DNA from 2 places in the Kribbella sp. NPDC049174 genome. Region 1 is predicted to be linked to the other one. Evidence: riboswitches for the same ligand, from Rfam matches in the RefSeq annotation. Region 1 holds a riboswitch; the other holds the start of a gene.
The links. A riboswitch is a leader RNA that binds a small molecule or an ion and turns the genes downstream of it on or off. The one in region 1 is predicted to bind S-adenosylmethionine.
Positions count from the first base shown of each region.

Region 1 (4,711 bases):
TCATCACGCCCGAGGTGTCCGAGGACGACCGCTATCTCGTCGTCCACATCACCGAAGGCACCGACCCGGCCACCCGGCTGTGGGTCTTCCCGATCACGTCCGACGGACTCGGCGAGCCGGTCAAGGTGGTGGACTGGTTCGCCGACGAGATCGCGTTCGTGCGGATGTCCGGGGATCAGCTGGTACTGCGGACAGATCGTGACGCTCCGCGTGGTCGCGTCGTGCTCGCCTCGCTCGATGGGCAGTTCACTGACCTCATCCCGGAGGGTTCGGACACCTTGCAGGCGGTCCGCGGTACGGCTGCCGGGCTGGCCACGTTGACGCTCGTGGATGCGCAGCCGCTGCTGACGCTGTACGCGCTCGACGGCTCCGATGCACGTGTCGTCGATGCACCGGGCGGGGGAGTGGTTGGCCTCAACGCCTCACCGGAGCACGACGAGCTCTTCGTCGGCCTGTCGACCGCCACCGACCCGACGCTGTCGTACGTCGTCTCGGCCTCGTCCGGCGCCGTCCGCGCGCTGCCCGAACTCGTCCGCGGGGCGGGCGGGTTCACGTCGCCGGCGATCACCGTCGAGCGGCGGCTCGAGCCCGGTCGCGAGGTGCCGTACTTCGTCATCACCCGCTCCGACCTGGACTTCTCGTCACCACGTCCGACCATGCTCTACGGGTACGGCGGCTTCCGCATCCCGATCCTGGCCGAGTACCGGCCGGGCTGGCCGGCGTGGCTGGCGGCAGGTGGCGTGCTGGTGATCGCGAACCTGCGCGGCGGTGGCGAGTACGGCAGCGACTGGCACGAAGCCGGACGGCTGAAGAACAAGCAGAACGTCTTCGACGACTTCATCGCCGTGGCAGAGCACCTGCGGGACACCGGCGTGACCACTCCGTCGCAGCTGGCCATTCACGGCCGCAGCAACGGCGGTCTGCTGGTCGGTGCGGCGATGACGCAGCGCCCGGACCTGTTCGCGGTCGCCCTGCCGGGCGTCGGCGTCATGGACATGTTGCGGTTCCACCTGTTCACAGTGGGAGCCGCGTGGGCCTCCGACTTCGGGCACCCGGACGACGCCGCGCAGTTCGAGGATCTGCTGGCCTACTCGCCGCTGCACCGGTTGCGCGATGGTACGGCGTACCCGGCCACTCTCGTGGTCACCGGTGACCACGACGACCGGGTGGTGCCGCTGCACAGTCACAAGTTCATCGCCGCGTTGCAGCATGCCCAGTCCTCTTCCGTACCTGTCTTGACCCGCATCGAGGTCAACACCGGCCACGGCTTCGGAAAGCCTGCCGCGATGGTCGCGTCCGAATGGGCGGACCTACTGGCGTTCGCTGCTCACCACGTAGGTCTTGTTCCTCCTGAGCAGTAGGAGGGGAGGGTCACCAGATCCGCGGGGCCTGGAGGTCGCGCGGGTCGTCGGCCGGCTGACAGCCGTGCGCGGACTCCTCGTACTCCGACCGCGGTCCGCTGGTGGCCAGCGTCCGTACGGCGTTGACGAGCCGGTCGACGTGCTCACGCGTCGTACCGAGGCCGAGGCTCGCCCGGACGGCCGTGCCGTGCTCGGGGGAGTCGGCGAGCAGGTGACCGACCAGCGGGTGCGCACAGAACTTGCCGTCGCGGACACCGATCCCGTACTCCGCGCTCAGCGCCGCGGACACCAGGGTCGAGGTCAGCCCGGCGACGGTGAAACACACCGTGCCGACCCGGTCCGCCTCCTGGCCGAAGATCGAGTACGTCGTGACGCCGGGAATCTGTGCGAGACCGGTACGGAGCCGGGCGAGCAAGCTGCGCTCGTGTTGCTCGATCGCGTCCCGGTGCTTGCTGATCGCCGCACAGGCCGAGGCCAGCGCGATGGCGCCGATGACGTTGGGGGATCCGCCCTCGTGCCGGGCCGGTCCGGTCGCCCAGACCACCAGGTCGTCGGTGACCGCCGTGGTGGCGCCGCCGCCGTAAAGGTAGGGCTCAGCGGCGTCCAGCCAGTCCGCGCGGCCGATCAGGGCGCCGGCGCCGTACGGGGCGTAGAGCTTGTGGCCGGACAGGGCGACCCAGTCGACGTCGAGCGTGGCGATGTCGACCGGCCGGTGCGGGGCGAGCTGCGCGGCATCGAGGCAGACCCGGGCACCGTGGGCCTTGGCCACGGCAGCGATCTCCGCGATCGGGAAGATCTCGCCGGTGACGTTCGACGCACCGGTGACGACGACGAGCCGCGGACCCTCGGGCGCTTCGCGCAGGGCATCGGCGACGCTGCTCACGGCCTCGTTCGGGGAGCTCGGCGCTTTGAGACGCACGGTCCGCTCGGCCGGCCAGGGGAGGAGCGCGGCGTGGTGCTCGGACTCGAACACGATCACGGTCGCGTCCGCGGGTACGGCGTGGGAGAGCAGGTTGAGCGCGTCGGTCGTCTGCCGGGTGAAGATCACCTGGTCGTCCTGACGGGCGCCGACGAAGCCGTGCACCTCGGCGCGCGCCCGCTCGTACCACTGGGTGGTGATGCGGGACGCGTAGCCGTTGCCGCGGTGCACCGACGCGTAGGACGGCAGTGCCGCCTCGACGCTGGCGCGGACCGACTCCAGACACGGCGCGCTGGCGCCGTGGTCGAAGTTGGCGTAGTCGGTGACCCGGCCGTCGGCCAGTGGGACCAGCAGGTCCGACCCGACCGTGGCGGGGATGGTGCCGGTGGCGAGCCGGGCGACCGTCGGTCGCGGCGTCGTCGTACTGGCAGGCTCGAGGATGGAGAGAATCGACATGGTGCTGCTCCCAGGAAGTCCGCGCTTGCCGAACGGGGTATCCGCACGGCCTGGTCTTCACCCGGGGCACCCCACCGCGGAGGAGGGTTGCCGGCCAGCGAGCCGGGGCTTGACGCTGGCACTCATGACCTGTCGAAGACGGTAACGAACGGGATACGGAGAACGCCAGTGGCTATCTCATGTGGTGAGATAGTCGAACACATCGTGAGACAAGTGAGGAACGCATGACCTGGAGAGCACCTGCCGTCGACCGACCGGACGGCTCGCTGACCGCGCCTGAACGCAAGCTTCTCCAGGGATATCTGGACTTCTATCGCACCACTTTGCTGTTCAAGTGCGCCGGCCTGACCGCTTCCGAGTTGGCCGAGCGGCCGTCCCCGCCGTCGAACCTCTCGCTGCTCGGGCTGATCCGGCACCTGACCAAGGTCGAGCGGATCTGGTTCCGGATCCACTTCGCCACCGAGCCCGCCGACCCGGTGTTTCCGCTGGAACTGGGTAAGGACGCGGACTTCGAGCTGATCGATCCGGCCGAGGCGCAGGCGGCGTACGAGGGATTGATCACGGAGTGGAAGCTGTCCGACGAGGCCGCGGCCGGGCGCTCGCTGGACGCCCGGTTCACCTTCAAGGGCAGGGAGTCGACGCTCCGGATGATCTACATCCATCTGATCGGCGAGTACGCCCGGCACTGCGGGCACGCCGATCTCGTCCGCGAACAACTGGACGGGACCACCGGCGCCTGACCGCCGGCGCCTCGTCCGGATTGTTGCCTAAGGCGACGACCTCCTGGTCTCCTAGGCCCTGGCCATGCCGTTCACGCTCGCCCACCCCGCCGCGGTCCTGCCCCTCATCCGGCGCCCGCTGATCGCATCGGCCTTGGTGGCAGGAGCTGTGGCGCCCGACCTGCTGTACCTGGACCCGATCTACCACCTCGCCACCCAGCAGATCCATGGCAACCTGACCCTGACGCTCACCCACAAGTTCTCGTCGGCGTTCTGGCTCGACCCCGCGATCGCGCTGATCCTGCTGGCAGCCTTCCATCTGGTCGTCAGGCGGCCACTCGCGGCCCTGGCACCACCAAGCCTTGCCAGCCGCTTCCCGGCACCACCACGCCCAACGCCCACCGTCCTCGTCTGGACCGTGATCTCCGCCATCCTCGGCGCCTTCACTCACGTGCTCTGGGACTCGTTCACCCACGGCGACGGCTACTTCGTCCGGCGTTTCCCCGACTTCTTCCGCGCCGAGGTGACCGCGACCTGGGACGTCAACCGGATCCTCCAGTACGTCAGCACCGTCGTCGGCTGTGTGATCCTCGCCATCTGGCTCTGCCGCTGGTACCGGCGCACCTCGCCGGTGAACCCGACGAACCAGGTCCCGCCTTGGGTGCGGTACGTCGTACTCGCCGGAGTGCTTGCCCTGGGTGTGGCCGGAGCCTCCGTTCAGTTGAGCGGGGCCGACGACCTGGCCGGCGAGACCGCCGTACGACTGGTGCTGACAGGTCTCGTCTTCGGCGGACTGGCGGCCGTCGGGTGGTACGTCGCGGTTTGGCATTTAGTCCGGTGGCGGCGCCGTGACGCTACGGATGGGGCAGTGTGATCGGCGTGTGACACGTGTGACTCGAGAGGTAATCGGGGTAGCCTGCTAAGCATGGCGACCCGCACGTCTTCCCCGGCGCGGGCGCAGAAGTCGGCAGCCAACCGGCCGAGTACGGCACGGTCGGCTGCTGGTGGACGCTCCCGTCCGTCAGGCGCCCAGAAGCGTGGGCAGAGCGCGAAGCGCGGTGGATCCACCGCCGCGCGGACCAGCACGCCCAAAAACAGCGGACCGGGCCCGTTCGCGGCCGCCATGATCGCCGTCGGGCGCGGCATCGTGAAGATCTGGATCGGGATCGCGCACCTGCTCGGCAGCATGGTCCGCGGGATCGGCAACGGCGCCCGCGACCTCGACCCCGAGCACCGCCGCGACGGCGGTGGCCTGT
Region 1 covers NZ_JBICSZ010000001.1:950,534-955,244, forward strand. Annotated here, with positions in the region: gene ACGFIF_RS04360 (prolyl oligopeptidase family protein) at 1-1,361, shown strand, start outside; gene ACGFIF_RS04365 (aminotransferase class V-fold PLP-dependent enzyme) at 1,372-2,736, opposite strand; SAM riboswitch class IV at 2,753-2,866, opposite strand; gene ACGFIF_RS04370 (DinB family protein) at 2,961-3,476, shown strand; gene ACGFIF_RS04375 (DUF4184 family protein) at 3,541-4,329, shown strand; gene ACGFIF_RS04380 (DNA translocase FtsK 4TM domain-containing protein) at 4,381-4,711, shown strand, end outside.

Region 2 (4,711 bases), on a different contig from region 1:
GGAGTGGCGACTGATCCCCTCCTGGCAGTGGTTGCGGGCCGGAGTGGAAGGCCGGCGATCGAAGGTCGTCATCACGGCGGCGACGCGGGCCAAGGCGTTGGAGCGGACGCTGGAGTTGACCGACTCGGCCGAGATCGAACGGCGGCTGCGATCGCTGCCCGGCGTCGGAGTGTGGACGGCCGCCGAGGTGCGGCAACGGGCGCACGGTGACGCGGATGCGTTCTCGTTCGCGGACTATCACGTGTCCCGCAACGTCTCGTACGCCCTGATCGGCGAGGAGCTCGACGACGACGGCTGCGCCGAACTCATCGAGCCGTACCGCGGCCACCGCTTCCGCGTCCAGCGCCTCCTCGAGCTGACCGGTGTCGGTCACCCGCGCTACGGCCCGCGCAAGGCACTGCCCACCCACACGCCCGGAGCAACCCACCGTCTCCGGTAGATCCGCCCGAATCTGGGAACCTGTGTCTCACCATGACGATTGACGGGGACGGCCTCTATCTTGTCGCGGGGCTGGCCCTCCTGCTGGGTGCCGTCCTGCCTCGCCTGCTTCGCCGGTACGCCGTCTCCGCGCCGATCGGGTTCGTCGGCGCCGGCCTGTTGCTCGGCCTGGCCGTGGACCGCTCCCGGCTCAGCCCGATCGTCGAACCCGAGCTCACCAAGCACTTCGCCGAGCTGACGATCCTGGTCGCCTTGATGGGTGTCGGCCTGGCCATCGACCGGCCGATCGGGTGGACCCGTTGGAAGGTGACCTGGCGCCTGCTGCTGGTCGCCATGCCTGCAGCCATCGCAGCCGTCGCCGGCGTCGGCTGGCTGCTCGGTCTGGCGCCTGCGACCGCTCTGCTGCTCGGCGCCGTCTTGGCCCCAACCGATCCGGTGCTGGCCTCGGACGTCCAAGTGCAGGGGCCGACGACCGGTGCGGGCGCCGAGCCGGAGGAAGACGACGAGGTCCGCTTTGCACTCACCTCAGAGGCGGGCCTGAACGACGGCCTGGCCTTTCCCTTCGTGTACGCCGCTGTGTTCGCCGCGACCAAAGGCGCGGTGGGCAACTGGGCGCTGGAGTGGTTCGCCTGGGACCTGATCGGCCGGACCGTGATCGGTGTCGCCGTCGGTGCGGGCGTCGGCTGGTTGCTCGGCAAGATGGCGTTCTCCGCGCCCTCGCGCACCTTCCGCCTGGCCGACTCGCGTGAACCCGTGCTGGCCCTCGCGATGACGCTGGGCGTCTACGGTCTTGCCCAGGTGCTGCACGGCTACGGCTTCGTCTCGGTGTTCGTCGCGGCGCTGGTCCTGCGTGCGGCCGAGCGAAACCACGACTTCCACGAGGATTTGCACGGGTTCATCGAGCAGCTCGAGCACATCCTCACCTGGGGGATCCTGCTGCTGCTCGGGGTGGCGATCACGGCCGGGCTGCTAGCGCCGCTGACCCTCGCCGGCGCCGCGATCGGGCTCCTGCTGGTGCTGGTGATCCGTCCGTTGACCGCCTATGTCGCCTTGGCCCGGACACCGCTGCGGCGCTCGGAGCGGTGGGTGACCGCGGCGTTCGGGATCAGGGGTGTCGGGTCGGTGTTCTATCTCGCGTACGCCGGTGCCGACTTCAGCACCGACCTGCCGTGGCTGTGGGCGACCGTCGGCTTCACCGTCGTGCTGAGCGTGGTTGTTCACGGCGTTGCGGCGACGCCTCTGATGCGGATGCTCGACGTCCGCCGCGACCAGCCTTCGTGAGCGCTTGGGCCGGCGGCTGGACACCGTGACGGACGGCCGCGGCGGCGTGGATCCCTGCTGCGAAGTCCTTCAATCCCTGGAACATGACTCCATCGTCCGAGGATCGGGCCGACCGTAGAAGTGGCGCGTACGACGACTATCGCTAAGATAATGACACATGGGTCAGCGCACAGTGTCAGTCCTCGCGTACGACGGGATGACGGCCTTCGAAGCGGGCATCGTGATCGAGGTGTTCGGGCTGGCCTGGCCGGATATCGACCAGCCCTGGTACGAGCTGAAGGTCTGTACCGAGACGCCGGAGCCGATCCGCGTCCTCGGCGGCGCCACGCTGAGCAGCCCGCACGGCCTGGAGGAATTCGCGGCCGCGGACACGGTCGTCGTCCCGAGCGTCGCGGACCCGTCCGGCGAGACCTCGCCCGAACTGATCGCCGCCCTGCAGAAGGCGCACCGCCGCGGCGCGCGGATCGTCTCGATCTGCTCAGGAGCGTTCGCACTCGCCGCAGCCGGCCTGCTCGACGGCCGCCGCGCCACCACCCATTGGCGGTACGCCGACCTCTTGAGCGAGCTCTACCCCAAGATCGTCGTGGATCCAGAGCCGCTGTACACCGACGAAGGCGACGTACTCACGAGTGCCGGTTGTGCGGCCGGTCTGGATCTGGCCATGCATCTGGTCCGCAAGGACTACGGCGCGGCCGTGGCGAACGCGGTCGCCCGCCGACTGGTGATCCAGCCGTATCGATCCGGCGGCCAGGCGCAGTACATCGAATCCCCGGTGCCGCCGGACCCCGACGACGCCTCCGTCGCCCGGAGCCTCGGCTGGGCGCTCGAACATCTCGCCGAGCCGATCGGCGTACCCGACCTGGCCAAGCAGGCCGGGCTGTCGCCGCGGACGTACCTGCGTCACTTCGTGAAGGCGACCGGGACGACGCCGGGCAAATGGCTGATCGCCCAGCGGATCCAGGCCGCCCTGACCATGCTGGAGACCGGTGACGCGCCGGTGGAGGAGATTGCGCTGGCCGCCGGGTTTGCCACCCCGGTCACGCTGCGTCACCACTTCGCCAAGCAGTTGCACACCTCGCCCTCGGCGTACCGGCGGACCTTCCGGGCCCGGCACGGCTGAGATCGGCTGTCTCGAATGGTGGGAACCGAAGACACAATATGGACCCGATTGGGTAACCTCGGGGGAGCTCATCCAGAGGGACTGAGGGAAACGGCCCGTTGAAGTCCCGGCAACCCTCCCCGTTGAGGTCCCAGTCCGGGGCCCTCGCGGCGGAACGGTGCCAAATCCGTCCCGCGCCGAGATCCGGTGTCCGGGGAAGATGAGGAGGGAACCTCCATGAGCCTGACCGCCGACTCGACCACCCACACCATCCGTGAAGGTGCCTTCGGCAACGGTACGCACCTGAGCTGTCGCGCCTGTGGGGCGAAGTCGCCACTCGGACCGTTCTACGCCTGTACCGAGTGCTTCGGTCCGCTCGAGGTCGGGTACGAGTACCCGGCCATCACCCGCGAGCAGATCGAGGCCGGCCCCAAGAACATCTGGCGCTACCAGCCGCTGCTGCCCGTCCCCGTCGACGTGGCCAGCTACCCGAACACCGAACCCGGCTACACCCGGCTGATCGACGCCGGCAACCTGGCCCGCGAGCTGGGCCTGCGGAAGCTCTGGGTGAAGGACGACTCCGGCAACCCGACGCACTCCTTCAAGGACCGTGTCGTAGCGAGTGCCTTGAGCGCCACCCGCGAGCTCGGCATGAAGGTCTTCGCCTGCCCCTCCACCGGCAACCTGGCCAACGCCGTGGCCGCTGCCGCCGCCCGGGCCGGCATCCGCTCGGTCGTGTTCATCCCGCACGACCTCGAGCGCCCCAAGGTGATCACCACCGCCGTGTACGGCGGCACACTGGTCGCCGTCGAGGGCAACTACGACGACGTGAACAAGCTGGCCTCCGAGATCGCCGGCGAGGAGGAGGGCTGGGCGTTCGTCAACGTCAACGTCCGGCCGTACTACTCCGAGGGCTCCAAGACGCTCGCCTTCGAGATCGCCGAGCAGCTCGGCTGGCGGCTGCCGCAGCAGATCGTCATCCCGGTCGCCTCCGGTTCGCAGCTGACCAAGATCGACAAGGGCTTCACCGAGCTGGGCAAGCTCGGCCTGGTCGACGCGACCGACTACAAGGTGTACGGCGCCCAGGCCACCGGCTGCTCGCCGGTCGCGCAGGCCTTCCGGGACGGGTACGACGTGGTGAAGCCGGTGAAGCCGGACACCATCGCGAAGTCGCTGGCGATCGGCAACCCGGCGGACGGACCGTACGTCCTGGACGTGGCCCGTCGTACCGGCGGCGCGATCGAGGACGTCACAGACGAGGAAGTGGTCGAGGGCATCCAGCTACTGGCCCGGACCGAGGGCATCTTCACCGAGACCGCGGGCGGGGTGACCGTCGCGACGCTGAAGAAGCTGATCGCGACCGGACAGCTCGACCCCGAGGCCGAGACGGTGATCATCAACTCCGGCGACGGGCTGAAGACGCTCGACGCCGTGGCCGACCGGGTCGGCCCCAAGGTGACCATTCCCGCGTCGTACGACGCCTTCGTGAAGGCAGGCCTGCAGTGAGCGTGAGTGTCCGGGTCCCGACCATCCTGCGCCCCTACACCCAGGGTGCCTCCTCGGTCAGCGCCGAGGGGGCGACGCTGAGCGAGGTGCTCGAGTCGCTGGACAGCTCGTACCCGGGCATCAAGGCCCGCGTGCTGGACGAGTCCGGCGAACTGCGCCGTTTCGTGAACGTGTACGTCGACAACGACGACGTCCGCTTCGCCGAGGGCCTGCAGACGTCGATCAAGGACGGCGGCGAGGTCTCGATCATCCCCGCGGTCGCAGGCGGCTGATTCGCTGATCCGGGCGTGGATCGTCCGGAACGGGCGCTAGCGCCGCTCACATGGCGACGAAGTGGACCATCGGCGGGGACGCCAGCGACCCACAGCGGCTGGCGGAGTTCTGGGC
Region 2 covers NZ_JBICSZ010000002.1:385,268-389,978, forward strand. Annotated here, with positions in the region: gene ACGFIF_RS12355 (DNA-3-methyladenine glycosylase family protein) at 1-439, shown strand, start outside; gene ACGFIF_RS12360 (cation:proton antiporter) at 472-1,719, shown strand; gene ACGFIF_RS12365 (GlxA family transcriptional regulator) at 1,877-2,839, shown strand; SAM riboswitch class I at 2,905-3,045, shown strand; gene thrC (threonine synthase) at 3,056-4,324, shown strand; gene ACGFIF_RS12375 (ubiquitin-like small modifier protein 1) at 4,321-4,596, shown strand; gene ACGFIF_RS12380 (VOC family protein) at 4,647-4,711, shown strand, end outside.
Region 2: another riboswitch for S-adenosylmethionine. It lies ahead of thrC (threonine synthase); the one in region 1 lies ahead of ACGFIF_RS04365 (aminotransferase class V-fold PLP-dependent enzyme).